Regions from separate parts of the Aeribacillus sp. FSL K6-2848 genome, predicted to be linked through region 2. Evidence: riboswitches for the same ligand, from Rfam matches in the RefSeq annotation. Region 2 holds a riboswitch; each other region holds the start of a gene.
The links. A riboswitch is a leader RNA that binds a small molecule or an ion and turns the genes downstream of it on or off. The one in region 2 is predicted to bind cobalamin.
Positions count from the first base shown of each region.

Region 1 (5,664 bases), 2.6 Mb from region 2:
CTGCCTCTTGCACGTTTCGGTTTGTCCGAAAATCAGAATTCATAAATTGCGTGTAATAACGGTCATCGTATCGTAAATCGCTTATACTTAATTCACCTTTTGCATATTGTGTCAGCTGATGGACTTCACTTAATTTTTCGTCTGCAAAGGAGAGAGCATTTTTTAAAATTTCCGGCAATTCGTGTTCATTTTTTACGGTAACCGGCACATGGAGCAAGCTGCAGGAAGGTTGAATGATCAATCGATCAACATCAACATGCTGAGCGAGAAAATCAATTTTGCTTGCTTTTTCTTCTAATGATGCCCTCCATATGTTGCGGCCGCTGATTAAACCGGCAGCCAATATTTTGTCTTTTGGAAACCCGAATTTTTGGATGTTTGCACTGTTGGCTCCCCCATCATGTACAAAATCAAGACCGATAGCAGCAACAGGCAATGAAACGATATGTTGATAGTGAGAAAGACTTTCAAAATAAGTTTGCAACAGTATGTTCAAAGATGGATTCGCTTCGTGAAAAGCTTCATACACTTCTTTAAACAACGGAATCAATGACTCATCAATTTCCTGAACGAGAACAGGCTCATCGATTTGCACCCACTTTGCGCCTGCTTGATGCAACTCTGTCAACAATTGAATATAAACTGGGATGAAAGCAGATAAATGCTTATAAAAATCTCGTTTTTCATATTTTTTCGCCAGCATTAAAAAAGTAATCGGCCCTAAAACAACAGGTTTTGTCTCAATATTTAGTTCGTCTTTTGCTTCATTGTAAAGCTTGAGCAGACGGTTTTCCAAAAAAGCAGGCGGCTTATTTTCCAGTTCCGGAACGATATAATGATAATTTGTATCAAACCATTTTGTCATTTCTAAAGCCTCGGCTTCTTCGGATCCCCTTGCCATTGCGAAATATGTTTTGATGGAACGGGGATCCATATGCTGGAACCTCGAAGGAATATATCCAAACATGAAAGCAGTATCGAGAACGTGGTCATAAAACGAAAAATCTCCTATGGGAATCAGCTCAATTCCGCTTTCATGCTGTTTCTTTAAGTTGGAAAGACGGATCTTTTTCAACGTTTCCAGTAAGCTGCTTTCAGAAATGTCTCCATTCCAAAATAATTCCAAAGCTTTTTTCCATTCCCGGCGTTCGCCAATTCGCGGATAGCCAAGATTTGAACTAATGGCTGCCATTACGAAAACCTCCCATTTGATTTTTGCTCAACACAATAAAAAAGCCCTCTTTACGCTAATAAAAGAGGGACTGGATATCCTAGCTCGTGTTGAGGCACCCAAATGGTTTCAACATGAACATGGCTTCTCACTCCTCCCTATGACGCGTAGGTCGTAGTGCATACAACAGGCAGGTCTCCTGACTTAGGTTCAACGCTTTTGATCTCCTTCCCATTTCTCTGGCAGAAACAGTGGCTGATGATCAAAAGCTCCCCATCACAGTGGCGCGACCGTGTTGGAATTTCACCAAACTTCCCTTTTAAGCGCATATTGCGGCTGCAATATGACGCACCTGTTGCTGGTACACATATGAAACTATAATTATCAGAATAGAGGATTTTTTTTTATTTTTCAACACCACATTTGCAATTAAAAAGAAAAATTTTTTAGGAAAGTAGATGGCTTGCGATTTCTTCCGCTTTACATGACAAAAACCCGCCAGAACATAAAGGTTTTCTGCGGGTCTTTACAGCGGTTGGGATTTTTCCGGAAAACAGTTATTTCGAGAGAAGGTTTCTTTTCACGCCTTTCTTTTTAGGATACATTTTAAATAATTGAGATTTACTGGAATAAAAATCTTGGTTTGCCGCTTTGATAAAAGAACCGGCTAAAAGGACAAAAATAAACAACAAAGGGAAACCGCCAATAATGCTAACAGTCTGCAATGTGGACAATCCGCCGAGGTACATTAAAATAAGCGGCAAAACGGAAAGAGCAAAAGCCCAAAATAAACGGTTCCATCGCAAAGGTTCATCGGCAACTTCTTTTTGGACAACAGATGCTAAAATATAAGAGCTTGAATCAAACGTTGTTGCTAAAAAGATCACGGCAAGCACAGTAAATACGGCAATCACAATGTTGCTTAACGGCAATTGTTTCAATATTCCGATAATGGCTGCTGATCCGCCATGTTCATCTAATGTAGCTGTTACATGGTATTGGCCTGTCAGTTCTAAAAATAATCCAAAGTTTCCTAAAATCCCAAAAAAGAGAATGCAGCCGAGCGTTCCATATACTACTGTTCCGAGCGTCATTTCGCGGACAGTGCGTCCTTTTGAAATTTTAGCGACGAACAAGCCGACAAATGGAGCGTACACGAGCCACCAAGCCCAATAAAATACCGTCCATGATTCCGGAAAGCCTGTTCGTTCAAACGGTCCTAAACTGTTAAAAGGTTCAGTCCATAAAGACATCCGCATGTAATGATCAAGCATGATGCCGATGCTGTTGACGGCCGTTTCCGCCAGAAAGACGGTCGGGCCGGCAAGGAAGACAAACACCAACAATAATACGGCAAGCCATAGGTTGATGTCGCTCAAAATTTTAATGCCTTTCCGCAAACCGGAGTAAGCGCTTGCTGCGAAGATCAATGTACAAATAAGCAAAACCACTGTTTGGAGTGTCATCGAAGGTTCGATGCCGGAAAGTTCATGAATTCCTTCTGTAATGAGCGGCGTCCCTAAAGCGAGTGTCGTTCCAGCTCCGCCCAGCAAACCAAACATAAACAAGACATCAATGATTTTGCCTATTGGTCCATCTGCTTTTTTGCCAATGAGAGGCCGGCACGCTTCGCTTACTTTTAACACCGGTTTTTTCTTTACATAATAGAAATAGCTGATTGGCAGGGCAGGGAGGCAATAGATGGCCCATGCCGTCGGTCCCCAATGAAAAATTCCATATGCGGCCGCCCATTCAACGGCTTCTTTTGATCTAGGTTCGATGCCAAATGGAGGTCCCGTATAGTAGTAAGCCCATTCAATCGTTCCCCAATAAAGAACACTTGATCCAATTCCAGCGCAAAAAAGCATAGCTGCCCAAGATAATGTCGGAAACTCAGCCTTTTCTAAAGGATCCCCCAGTTTGATTTTTCCGTATCGGCTAAAAGAAACATAAAGAATAAAAATCAATACTGCTGCACCCATGATTAAATACAATATTCCAAATTTTTGTGTTAAAAAGCTGCTGGCAGCTAATACAATGGCTTCGCCTTGTTCAGGGAATACTGCTAATGGAGCGGCTACAATTAACAGCAAAAGCAGCGCCCCGATAAAGGTCGGCCAATCCATAATGTTTCGATTCTTCATCAAATCCCCCTTTAAAAAAGATTACATTTTATTATATCTTTAAACAAAATTGATAGAAAGTTTAATTTTTCAGATTAATTTGTCGTAATAAGCTTTTTTATTCAATTTATTTTATTTTTTATAAGAAATCCTTATAAATGCTCTCGATTACGGCCAAATCCTTACGTTTCACATTTTGCTTGGCCGAAAAACAAAATCGATGAAATGGGCGTCTAAAAAAGTTAAACTTTGAGAAAAGAATATAAAAGAAAGGATGATGATGATGAATAAAGTGATCGAAACCATTTTAAACCATCGATCCGTTCGAAAATTTGAAGATCGGCCGCTTACGGATGAACAAATACGCTTAATTGTGGAATGTGCCCAATCGGCCTCGACTTCAAGTTACATACAAGCTTACTCAATCATTGGGGTGAAAAATCCGGAAACGAAAAAAAAACTTGCGGAACTGGCGGGGAACCAAGACTATGTGGAAAAAAGCGGCCATTTATTTGTTTTTTGCGCAGATCTGCACCGGCACGAACTAATAGGCGAAATGGAAGATAAAGACGTGACGGTATCCTTGGAAAGCACAGAAAAATTTATGGTTGCGCTTATTGATGCGGCATTGGCCGCGCAAAATGCTGCATTAGCCGCTGAGTCCATGGGGCTTGGCATTTGTTATATTGGCGGAATTCGCAACAATTTAGAGGATGTTTCGGCGCTGCTAAAAGTTCCTGATCGGGTCATCCCGCTTTTTGCCATAACGGTCGGCTATCCGGCCGTTGATACCGGAAAAAAACCCCGATTGCCTTTACATCATGTTTATCATGAGGAAGAATATGAGCAAAACGAAGAAATATATAAACAGGGGCTTCTTGAATATAATCAAATAGTATCCAAATATTATGAAAAACGTACAAATGGTGTCCGCAAAGATACTTGGACAGGGCAAATGGCTCGCGCTCTTTCAAATCCGGTGAGAATGTATATGAAACAATTTGTGGAAAGAAAAGGCTATAACTTAAAATAATATGAACAGTTTCTTGCCAAGTTGTCTCTGTTGCGGTATGGACAAATTGTTTGATGAAATAAATGGAAATCAATTTTGGGAACATGGAAACAATGAGATTATCCGTTTTTGTTAAAAATGGATAGATTTAGAAATTAGCTGATTTTCCGATCGTATAGTATGTAGAAAACAAAAAGACCGATGTGTGCGAATAGAAAAACCGGGCGTTGATGTTTTTCGCCCGGTTTTTCTTATGCGTCTATTAGCAATAGAGGCAATCATTCCTTTCGATTCACATGATTTCCTGTTTTGTGTCGGATTGATGGCGATTTTTTTACAAAATTTTAATCTTTTATTGACTGTTTATTGAATTCAAGTTTTTTTACATAAATTTGTGATAAAGTTCACTTACAACAGATGATTTTTGTTTCAAAGTGAATGGTTGACGTTTTTTGGCACATTTTTGAAAATCCTAGGGGGGATCACAATGCCGGCCAAACCAAGTTGGCTGAAGTTGGTTATGAAAGTTTTGCCATTATCCGTTTTGCTCCTGCTATCAGGATGCAGCGAACGGTTTGTCTTATTAAATCCAAAGGGGCCGGTAGCGGCTGTTCAAAAAGATTTAATCCTTTGGTCTGTTGGATTTATGCTTTTGATTATTGTCGTCATTTTTTCATTGTTTGCGATTATTTTGTGGAAATACAGGGAAAGACCTGACAATATGGATTATGAACCGCCCGAACAGCATGGGAATACAGTGCTTGAAATTGTTTGGACGGCGATTCCTGTGTTGATTGTCATTGCTTTGGCGATACCAACGGTTAAGGCGACTTTTGAGCTTGAAAAACCGCCGAAGGAATCTAGAGGAGTTGAACCAATTGTCATTCATGCGACAGCAGCCGATTGGAAATGGATTTTCAGCTATCCGGAGGAAAATATTGAAACAGTCAATTATGTCAACATTCCAAAAGATGTTCCAGTTGAATTTAAATTGACAGCTGTCGGCGGGATGAGCGCTTTATGGATTCCAGAGTTGGGCGGACAAAAATATAATATGGCTGGAATGGGAATGACTCTTTATTTGCAGGCTGATCATGTCGGTACGTTTAAAGGGCGGAATTCAAATTTTACAGGAGAAGGATTTGCCCATCAAACATTTGATGTGAACGCAATGGAAAAAGAAGATTTTTATAAATGGGTGAAAGAAACACAAGCATCAGCTCCATTGCTGACGAAAAAACAATTTAACGAAATCATCCAAGTCGGAGTTTTAAAAGATAAATTGACTTTTTCTGGAACACACTTGGCGTGGGTTGATTTTGCGAAACCAGGTGAGCATTTAGACAATATCCCTGCAA
Region 1 covers NZ_JBBOQQ010000001.1:4,133,115-4,138,778, reverse strand. Annotated here, with positions in the region: gene metE (5-methyltetrahydropteroyltriglutamate--homocysteine S-methyltransferase) at 1-1,192, opposite strand, end outside; cobalamin riboswitch at 1,344-1,542, opposite strand; gene NSS70_RS19830 (BCCT family transporter) at 1,729-3,315, opposite strand; gene nfsA (oxygen-insensitive NADPH nitroreductase) at 3,578-4,327, shown strand; gene qoxA (cytochrome aa3 quinol oxidase subunit II) at 4,794-5,664, shown strand, end outside.
Region 1: linked by a shared signal. The riboswitch ahead of metE (5-methyltetrahydropteroyltriglutamate--homocysteine S-methyltransferase) and the one ahead of NSS70_RS07670 (ABC transporter substrate-binding protein) in region 2 are both predicted to bind cobalamin.

Region 2 (5,664 bases):
GCACCTTTTGGTATGGAGCAGATCACCTTGCTTGTCCATCGACAAAATAAATCGAATTTTGGCTTAAAATGACATGATAATCATGAATTCATTAAACAGCCAACAAAACATGCAAAAACGATTGTCTTTGCGGTTCGAAATATTGCCATGGACATTTCACAACCAACAAGTATCAAATCACTTTCCAAAGGAAAATATATAACTGGGAGGTGACAAACATGGCGCAGGACGTTTTGTGTGAGGTAAATAACTGCAAATATTGGGCGGAAGGGAATAAATGTGCAGCTGATGCCATTTATGTCGTAAGTCATTCAGGAAAAACGGCAAAAAATCAAAAGGAAACTGATTGCAAGACGTTTGAACCAGAAACATTTTAATAAAATAGAGAGCCGGAAGTTGGCTCTCTTTGTATTTTTGATAATCTTTTCATTTTTATACAACATCTTTTTGGAATTCAGATTATATTTGTTTGCTTATGGCTGATTGAGCAGCGTTCAATTGTTGAATTGCAAACTGCAAAATGGATAGGTAAATGGATAAAATCATTTCTCCGTAACGGCTGCCGGGAACGGCCCACTTCCCATTTAAATCTTTCCAGGTCGGGGCAGAACCTCGTTCCACATAAATAAATCTGGGATCGACAAGGGGGAACCCGGCTGGAAGAGGCTTCGTTGTGGCGTATGCATATAAATGTTGAAGATGGGCCAGAACCCCTTCTCTCGGAGTAGAAAAGCTTGCTCCTGTAACATTTGGACCGGTAGCTCCGATTCCGGCAAAATTGTTTTGATTGCGATTGACTACTCCCGTAAAACGGAAATAGTTCGTTTCATGAATTGCTTGTGCAAATGCGATGTCGCCGCGAATTCCGTAGGATTTGCTTAATTGTTCATACAAATCGCCCAGCTGAGGTGCGCTAGGATTTGTTTTTCCTACATATAAATCCAAGATTGTTCCCGATACGAGCGTTTCTCCTAAAATAGGGATATCCCTTGAATCGGGAGAAGGGGTTTTCGGTTGAAGTGTTGATGAACGAGATGAATCTGTCTTTTGGCCTGATTGTGCCGTTCCTTGTTCTGCAGGAGTTAATATAAATGCATCCTTGTATCCTAATTGAACAAGCCTTGCCAACTGGTCTTTTGCATTTTGCAAATTTTTAAATGCCCCTGTTTGAACGCGGAAATAACTTGTTCCGTCCACCATCGCAGCGGAAAGGAAACTATCAACATTTTTTCCTTTCAGTTCATTTATCAGCTTTTCTGCATTTTCTCGGTTTTTAAAGGAACCGGCAATGACTTTGTACATCCTGCTGCCTGCAGCTGGCGATGGCTGCGGAGTTGGGGTGGTGCGTGTCGACTTTTTGGGCAAATTAAGCGCTTTTCCGATTCCATCGGCTAAGCTTGCTGCATAGTCGCTCATAAAGTCAGACGATGTTAAAAGTTTGATGTCATTCGAATGGTCAATAAACAATGTTTCCAAAAGAACCGCAGGCATTTTTGTTTCTCTTAACACGTGAAAATTGGCGCTTTTTTTGCCCCGATCCTTTACGCTATATTTCGGACCGATAACGCTCATAATTTGATCATGGATGACGGACCGGTATTGGATCGTTCTTGGAGAGGCCCCTCCGTTATAAACATAGCTTTCAAAACCTGTTCCTCCGCCGGCATTAATATGAATGGAACAGAAAAAATCAACATTCTCTCGGTTAGCCATGGATGATCTTTCTGACAAACCGACTGTTCGATCGTCTGTGCGCGTCATGAGAACGTTGACTTGGTAATGTTCAAGTAAATGTTGTCTTGCCAAGAGGGCAATAGTCAACGTAAAATCTTCTTCCTCATAATTTCTATAGGTTGCGCCGGGATCGCTTCCTCCGTGGCCAGGGTCTAAAAGAACGGTTGTCACTGCAATATCCTCCTTCGTTTTCAAACATCCAATTCGCTTGTCTACAAATATTTTATTCAAGTAATGGAAAGGAAGTTCAAAAAAATTTTATTTTTAGCGAAAACTGTATCGAAATCCAAAACATTTAGGTCAATTTGTCGATTTTTTTCATTTTCTTCCTACCAGAATTCAATCAAATCATGTATAATACATTTCGTCATAACATTATACCGAAAAGCAAACAGGTGCCGGCACATAGCTGCCAGCTTAAAAGGGAAGTTTGGTGAAAATCCAACGCGGTCCCGCCACTGTGAATGGGAGCAACCTGGGAAAACCACTGTTTCAACGGGAAGGTCCAGGAAGCGATGACCATGAGCCAGGAGACCTGCCTGTTTGAGCACACCTAAAACCCTACGCGGATAGGGAGGTGTTTGAAAACAATACATATGTACGTTTTCAGACATCTTCTTATCGAATTCAAGAAGATGTTTTTTATTGGAGGAGGAAAATGATGAAAAAATTATCTGCACTATTTTTAGCCTTATTACTTCTATTTGGAATTGCGGCTGGATGCGGCCAACAAAATACATCAGAGCCGTCTGAAAACAAAAGCAATCAAAAGACGGAAGAGACGGCTTCACAATTTCCGGTGAAGGTCAAGGACGGTTTAGGAAATGAGGTGACGGTAAGCGAAAAACCGGAGCGGATTGTTTCGCTAATTCCAAGCAATACTGAAATTGCCTATGCTTTAGGGTTGGGTGAACAAATTGTCGGTGTAAGTGATAATGACAACTATCCGGAAGATGTTCAAAACAAAGAAAAGGTTGGCGGGATGGAATTTAATGTTGAAAAAATTATTTCTTTAAAACCGGATCTTGTTTTAGCGCATGCTTCCAGCGCCCATAACTCGCAGGAAGGGCTGAAGCAGCTGAAAGATGCGGGAATAAATGTTTTTGTAGTCGAAGATGCCCAATCATTTGATAAAGTGTATGACTCCATCCAAACAATCGGCAAAATTACAGGGACAAGTGACAAAGCCGAAGATATTGTGGCTGAGATGAAAACGAAACTGGCGGATATTCAAGAAAAAGGAAAAACGATTCCGGATGATCAAAAAGTGTCTGTTTTTGTCGAAGTGAATCCCGCACCACAAATCTATACGACGGGAAAAGGAACGTTTATGGATGAAATGCTAACGATCATTGGAGCAAAAAATGCAGCGGGCGATCAAGAAGGCTGGCCGCAAATGACGGAAGAAGCCGTTGTAAAACTGAACCCAGACGTCATTGTGACGACATACGGCTATTACGTCGATAAAGCTGTTGACCAGGTGTTGGCACGCAAAGGATGGGAAAATGTATCAGCGGTGAAAAATAAACGGGTTTACGATGTGCATTCCGACTTGGTGAGCCGCCCAGGCCCAAGATTGGTTGAAGGAGTAGAAGAACTTGCGAAAGCAATTTATCCGGATGTCTACAAAAAATAAACATGTGGTCGCCTATACGGCGACCGCTTGTTTTCTTATTTTTTCCGTCTTTTTAGGAATTTCTATCGGAACGTTTCACATCACGTTTAAGGATATTTTCCAAATAATTTTCAATCAACTGTTCTATACCGGTTTGGCGCCGGACATTGATGAAAGCATGAAAAGCATTGTGCTTGATATTCGACTTCCTCGTGTCGTTTTAGCCGGACTTGTCGGAGCCTCGCTTGCAATGGCGGGGGCTTGTTATCAAGGGCTTTTGCAAAACCCTTTGGCAGATCCTTATACGCTCGGTGTTTCATCAGGTTCTTCTTTAGGTGCTGTACTTGTTCTTTTTTTCGGCATTCAAATTCCTTTTTTCGGCTCATTCACTTTGCCGGTTGTCAGCATTTTTACGGGTTTTTTAACGATTTTGGCTGTGATTTTGTTCGCCAATTTCATTGAAAAAACGATGAGGATTGAAACGATTGTGCTGACCGGAATTATTTTAAGTTCCTTTTTAAGTGCTTTCATTTCATTAATGATTGCCCTGACAGGCGAAGAATTGCGACAAATTGTCAACTGGTTGTTAGGAAGCGTTGCGATGCGCGGCTGGGGATACGTATTGATGCTTTTGCCGTTTTTTTTAATCGGGTCCATTTTGATTTTTGTAAACGGAACAGAATTAAACGCTCTGTCCTTTGGCGAAGAGAAGGCGAAGCAGCTTGGGGTCCATGTAAAAAGGAGAAAGCTGTTTATTTTAGCATCATCCTCTTGTTTAGCCGGTGCGGCCGTTGCCATCAGCGGAACGATTGGGTTTGTCGGTCTTGTCATCCCGCATGTAAACAGGCTGCTTTGGGGAAGTGATTATCGCCATCTTCTCCCTCTGTCCGCCATTTTTGGCGCCGCTTTTTTAATTTTGGCGGATCTCGTTTCAAGAACGATCGTGTCGCCGACAGAACTTCCGATCGGTGTGATCACGGCTTTAATCGGCGCTCCCAGCTTTGCCTTTATTTTAATGAAACAAAGAATGGAAAGAAGAGGGTAACATGCTGCAAGTCAAGAACATTTCGGGAGGCTATCAAGAGCGAAAGATTATCGAAAACCTTTCCTTCTCAGTAAAAAAAGGGGAAATATTTGGCATTTTGGGGCCAAACGGGAGTGGAAAGACGACACTATTAAAAATGATCAGCGGGATTCTTCCGGTTAAAAGCGGCACGATCGAGCTTGCCGGCAAACCTCTTTCTGCTTATTCTCCGAAAAAATTGGCGCAAAACATCGCTTCATTGCCGCAAATCCCAACGCAAATGTTTGATTATACCGTTTGGGAGACAGTGGCGCTCGGCCGTTATCCTTTTCAAACGGGTTTCTTCAAGCGGTTGACGGGAGAAGATGAACAAATCATCCAAAAGACCATGGAGCAGACGAATATTTCCCACTTAAAAAATAAAGCGATCAATGAATTAAGCGGCGGGGAAAAACAGAGGGTTTTTTTAGCGCAGGCTCTTGCACAAAACCCCGTTTTGCTTTTATTAGATGAACCCACGAACCATCTTGATATTTCCCATCAAAAAATCATGCTTGATCAGTTGAAAAATTGGACACAATCAAATGGATTAACGGTTGTCTCAATTTTTCATGATTTGAATTTAGCAAGCCTTTATTGTGACAAACTGCTGTTATTAAAAGATGGAAAAGCGGTTGCCGTTGATAATCCATCTGTCGTGATGAACGAAAAAACGATTGAACAGGTGTATGGTGTTTCGATTGTCAAACAATCACATCCGGAGCTTGCCCGCCCGCAAATGCTGCTTATACCCGAACAGAAACAGGAAGAAACATATAAAGTGACAAAAAGGGACATTGTTCAGACGAAGGAACTCATCTATTTAAAAGCGGCATCGCCGCTCAAAACCCTTTCATCTGCCATTATTGGCGGAGGATTTGGCTGGCACAGCACTTTTGTCAACCGTCATGTCGATAAAAGCTACAATTGTCAAGACAGCCGTTCGGAAATGGCCGATTTTCTGCAGAAAAACGGGTTTGATCAACATGCAACAGTCGCCATGATGACCGCGGCTTGTTTGGAAGATGGGGTAGTCAGCGAGCTTGAAGCAGAAGGAGTCTCCGTTGTCATTGTTGTGACAGCAGGACTTTCCAATGCAGTGGATGCAGCAAATAGTATAAAACGGAATGGCATAGCTTCAGGGACGATCAATACATGGATTTTGATAAACGGACGGTTATCTGATCAAGCATTTATTGAAAGTGTGATGACGGCAACAGAAGCCAAAACGAAGGCGCTGGCTGATGAAAAA
Region 2 covers NZ_JBBOQQ010000001.1:1,553,354-1,559,017, forward strand. Annotated here, with positions in the region: gene NSS70_RS07660 (DUF1540 domain-containing protein) at 219-377, shown strand; gene NSS70_RS07665 (N-acetylmuramoyl-L-alanine amidase) at 460-1,905, opposite strand; cobalamin riboswitch at 2,111-2,291, shown strand; gene NSS70_RS07670 (ABC transporter substrate-binding protein) at 2,396-3,370, shown strand; gene NSS70_RS07675 (FecCD family ABC transporter permease) at 3,333-4,394, shown strand; gene NSS70_RS07680 (adenosylcobinamide amidohydrolase) at 4,396-5,664, shown strand, end outside.

Region 3 (5,664 bases), 1.8 Mb from region 2:
CTGTGCTTCCGGCTATAATGGAGGTCGATGCGTTCGGTGCGACCGCCATTAAATAGCTGTTGCGAATCCCAAAAGTCTGCACTTTTTCCTTTAATTCCTGCCATTTTTTTGACGTATAACCGCGGATTTCAAAATATCGCCCTGTATCCCACTCCGAGCCTTTAAAGAGAGGGTATGCGCCTTTTTCTTTTGCGAGCTCCATACTCGACTGAATGGTTAAATACGCAATTTTTTCATATAGTTGGTCGACAAATTGGACTGCCTCGTCGCTTTCCCATGTAATTTCCTTTAGTGCAAATAAATGATGCATGCCAAACGTTCCAAGACCGATTGCACGGTATTTTTCATTTGTAAGCTTTGCCTGTAATACCGGAATGTTATTTAAATCGATAACGTTGTCCAGCATCCGCACTTGAATAGGGATTAAACGTTCCAGAACGTTGTCTGGAACAGCCCGTGCCAAGTTGATGGAAGAAAGGTTGCAGACGACGAAATCGCCGGGCTTTTTCACAATGACAATTTTTCCATCTTCGACATATTGTTCTTCAACAGTAGTAGCACTTTGATTTTGCGCAATCTCTGTGCATAAATTGCTGCAATAAATCATGCCGGCATGCTTGTTTGCGTTTTTTCGATTCACTTCATCCCGATAAAACATAAAAGGCGTTCCCGTTTCAAGCTGGCTGATCATAATCCGTTTCATTATTTCAATCGCAGGCACTTTTTCTTTAGATAAGGAAGGATGATTCACGCACTCAAAATATTTTTCCCGAAAGCTGCCGTTACCTTTTTCTTCATCATAATAATCTTCCAGACTGAATCCCATGACTTTGCGAACTTCGTGGGGATCGAACAAATACCAGTCCCCGCGCTTTTCAACTTGCTCCATAAATAGGTCAGGAATGCATACACCTGTAAATAAATCATGGGTGCGCAGCCGTTCGTCTCCGTTATTTAATTTTGCATCTAGGAAGGCGAAAATATCTTTATGCCAAACATCCAAATAAACGGCAATTGCTCCTTTTCTTTGGCCGAGCTGGTCGACGCTCACTGCCGTATTATTTAATTGCTTCATCCAAGGAATGACACCTGATGAAACTCCTTTGAACCCCCGGATATCGCTTCCGCGGCTTCTGATTTTCCCTAAATAAACTCCAATGCCTCCGCCGCTTTTAGAAACATTGGCAATATCAGTGTTCGAATCATAAATGCCTTGAAGGCTGTCGTCTACCGTATCAATAAAGCAGCTTGAAAGCTGACCGACTGATTTTCCTGCATTAGCCAATGTAGGTGTTGCAACCGTCATATATAAATGGCTCAATGCCCAATACGCTTCCTTTACAAGATGCAAACGTTTGGACGGATGCTCGTTGATCATTAACGTCATAGCGATGATCATAAAACGTTCCTGTGGAAGCTCAAATGTTCGTTTATGAAAATCTTTAGCTAAATACCGGTCGTAAAGGGTCCTTAATCCGATGTATGTAAACAGCTTGTCCTTCTCAGGATCAATGGCATTTCCCAGCTCCATAATTTCCTCTTTTGAATAATGCTCTAGCAAAAGAGGGCTGTAGATTCCAAGATCGGTTAATGTTTCGATTAACAAATAAAAATCGCCGTAGCCCGGTTGGTTGTAATTTCTGTTTTGGCTCGCTTCATAGTAAATTTTTTCAAGAAATACGTGTGCAGCTAAAAAAGTCCAATCCGGCTCACTTTCCGAAATGTTTGCTAAAGCTTCAATAATCAGCAGGTTTGTAAATTTTTCAAGATCATCAATCTGCTGGTATTGTAGGGTTGTCGACACTCTCTCGCTGTATTCATGAAAGGAAAGGGATGGAAACTTTTTTTCAAGCTGTCTTAGATAAAGCTCCCAATCGCTCCTGTTAAAATGATTTTGAAAAACCTCGTATAGATTTAATGCTTTCGTAATATTCATCAAACATCCTCCTTATCAAAATAAAAAACCGCTCAGGAAGCTGAGCGGATCAAACGATGATTAAAAGGGAGGCAGTTTACAAGGCGAAACTACTCCATTCAAACCATCGTTTCATCTTCCCAACCCCCGAAGAATTAGAAACGTTCGGACAAAGGCAGGTCTCCTGACTCGTGCTTCATCCTACTTTGAATCCTTCCCATACGAAACGTACAGTGGATTATTCATTTCGTAGCACTCACAGTTGCGGGGACAGTTCCGGATTCTCACCGGATTCCCTTTTAAGCTGAAAACAGCACCTTTGTCGTTAGGTTTTCAATATATAGTATTTAATTGTTTTTGATTACACAATATATAGATTTTTGATGTTATATATTCATCATAATCGTACTTGGCGAAAATTGCAATAAAAAAGTGAGGCTGATTGAAATTTTGCAACCTCACGAAACAATTAATGAAACTGAATATCAATTTTCTTTTTGTTGTTTTCGGTTTGTTTTGGAATACGGATTTCCAAAACGCCATTTTTATATGTCGCGCTCACTTCTTCTTCTTTTACATTTGCCGGCAATGCAACAGCGCGGTGAAACCGCCCTACAAACCGTTCGCGTCTATGCATTTCTTCTTCCTTTACTTCTTTGCTTCTTTGAATTGTGCCGCTGATCGTAAGAACGTTGCGATCAAGATGAATGTCAACGTCTTCCTTTTTTTCAAGGCCGGGCAAATCACACGTAACAATTACTTCATTAGCAGTTTCATGAATATCAAGCCGGGGGGTATTCATAGTCTCAAAGTTTTCAAAAAAATGCGGGAAGCTTTCAGAAAAAACGCGATTCATGTTTCGTCTAAATTGGTTGATCTCAGAAAAAGGATCGTAAGGAATGAGAGCCATATGATTGTTCCTCCTTTGATTTTTTTACAGAAAATATTATTTGTGTTGAGAAGAGAAATATACATAAAGCAGAGTTTAAATTACTGTAGTTGAGCAATTTTCATTACAATAATTACCATGTAAAAAGAGACAAACGGAGTACCCCTTATGCCACATGAAGCTGTTTTTTAACGACATCAATGGGAATATCTTGTTTCGCTGCATCGTAAATAAACTCCACGAGGCTATGTCCTTTCTTCTTTCGAAGGAAGTCAAGCCCGGTAGAGAAATCGCTGTTGGATTCGACCATACTGTACACATAAGCGAGTTGCACCAAGATCCAATACCGTTTCACCGCCCGACGTTGACGAACGCGGTACCCATCGAGCTTCAGCTGGTCTTTCGCTTGTCGAAAAAAGCATTCGATCGACCAACGCTGGGCATAGTAGCGCAAGATCTCTTCATCGCTTAGCTCCCGGTCGGTGCTCAAGACGCAGTGAAGATGTTCAGGTGTCATCGGCTGATCGGCTTTCCAAGCCAACAACACAACGGCATCATCGAGACCTTTCAGCGCTCCCTCGTAGCGATACACGCGATAACGCTCTTCTCCCACCGTGACGAGATGGGTGTCGTTCGGTTCGATATAGCGGGCAAACTGTTTGGCTTGGATGGCGATGCCTTTTGGATAAAGAACCCGATTCGTCTTGAGCATCGCAATGACGTGGAATCCTTTTTTCAGGCAGGCTTCCACGAGTGTTTTCGATGGGTACCAAGAATCCATCAGCACATAAACAGAACCGTGCACATCCAAAGAAGAAAGCATCTCGATGGCCCATTGACCCTTGCTTTTCCCATCCGCCTTGTCGTAGAGGCGAAACGCAAAGGGAAAGGCTTGCGTCATCGTATGAACCATGAGCCAGACGAGAGAGTGTCCCCAAATCGACTTTTTGTCCGCGTGAGAATAATGCCAATTACACCCTTCAATAGCGTGTTTCGCCTGTGACGAAGGCTTCGTTTTTCGGCAGATCGTATCATCGATCGAAACAAAAATGGGGTGATTCTTTCGCTTGGCCGTTCGTTCCACATGACGAAGCATCCACTGCTGGAGTTTGCGAAGCAAGATTTCTTCATCCCAAGGGCTTTTCGTGAAAAAATGGCTCAGTGTCGTTCGATGGTTGGGATGAAAGCTCTCATGATGCAGATCGGTCAAGGTTCCCACAAATCCTTTCGTTGTCAGCGCATCGATAATATGAACGAGATGCTTCATGACCGGCTTAGAGAAATAAAGGGCCAGCCCCAACATTGCGAAAAACTTGTCGATTCCTTGGTGATGTGGTAGTCTATTCATGAGACATGAACCTCCTTGAGAATGGTTTGGTGACACATCTATTCTAATCAAGGAATCGGGTTCATGTCTCCTTTTTTGTTCGGATGTAAATTTATGTTAGTGAATTTGCTCATCTACAGTAAATTACTGTTTTTAATCATAAAAATATAAATAAGTCCGCTGCGTCCAAATCGTTTCGTGTTTGTTGCTTTTAAAAGCACAACCTAGCAAAACTTGGTGAACGAATGGATAGCATATTGTTGTTATTAAACAAGAGTTTACATACGAAGAAAATTAAGTAAGCTGCTTAATTGCAGCCATGCTGGGAATTAACAGATCAAGCTGGATAAATTCACAATGATTGGAAACCGCTGTGGACAACTTTATAAATTTAAAAATTATTCATTCGTTGCACATTCTGAAACAACGATGTTGTGAAGCCAATCTGCAGGCAATAATATAAAAAACAATAATAAAAAAATTTGGAATATTAAAAAATATAAAGAAGGGAGTGAAAAGCTTTTTAACCTTGCAATTCAAAAAATGAAAGCGTTTAACTAATGCTTTTAGGGGGGTATAAAATGGTGGGAAAAGGTAAATTTTGGAGTGTTCTTTTTATTACTATAATGTTGATTTTATCAGGTTGTTCAGGATCGGCTGTAAGCAATAGCAAGTCTAATTCCAGCGGTGAAAAAGATACAATCAAAATTGGCGTCATCCTTTCTTCAACTGGAACATTCGCTCCGCTTGCGGAAAGCATTAAAAACGGATTTAACCTTTATCTTGAAGAAAATGATAACAAGTTGGGCGGAAAAAAGGTGGAAATAAAATTTGAAGATGATGAAGCAAACCCGCAAGTTGCTTTAAGGAAATATCGCCAATTAGTCAAGAATGAAAAAGTAGATATACTTGTTGGACCAATTTCTTCAGCAGTCGCTTACGCATTGAGAGACGAGGTGGAGAAAGACAAAATTATATTAATTGATGCCAATGCTGCCGGAAACGATCTTTCCTGGAGCAAAAAAAGCGATTACATTTACCGCCTGTCATTTTCCAACTGGCAAAATGGCAGCAGTGCTGGAGAATATTTAGCAAAAAATGTTGGAAAAACAGCGGTAGCGATTGCACCCGACTACCCTGCAGGAAAGGAAGTTGTTTCCGCTTTTAAAGAAGCTTTTGAAGCTGCTGGCGGTAAGGTAGTAAAAGAAATATACCCTAAATTAGGAACGAATGATTTCGCAACGTATCTTACTGATGTAGCCCAAGTAAAGCCTGAACTAGTTTTTACATTCATGGCAGGCAGCGATGGAATTCGGTTTGTTCAGCAATACAATGATTTTGGCTTAAAGGGAAAAATTCCGCTGTCAGGTCCAATGGAATTTGGCGATCAACTGATCCTCGAACCTACTGGTGAAGCAGCAGAAGGAATCATTTCTGGCATCCTGTACTCGCCTTGGCTAGAAAATGAAGAAAACAAAAAGTTTGTAGAGGCATATCAGGAAAAATACGGAAAGCTGCCAAACACTTTTTCAG
Region 3 covers NZ_JBBOQQ010000001.1:3,361,998-3,367,661, reverse strand. Annotated here, with positions in the region: gene NSS70_RS16230 (ribonucleoside-diphosphate reductase subunit alpha) at 1-1,936, opposite strand, end outside; cobalamin riboswitch at 2,073-2,251, opposite strand; gene NSS70_RS16225 (Hsp20/alpha crystallin family protein) at 2,385-2,825, opposite strand; gene NSS70_RS16220 (IS701 family transposase) at 2,971-4,152, opposite strand; gene NSS70_RS16215 (ABC transporter substrate-binding protein) at 4,713-5,664, shown strand, end outside.
Region 3: linked by a shared signal. The riboswitch ahead of NSS70_RS16230 (ribonucleoside-diphosphate reductase subunit alpha) and the one ahead of NSS70_RS07670 (ABC transporter substrate-binding protein) in region 2 are both predicted to bind cobalamin.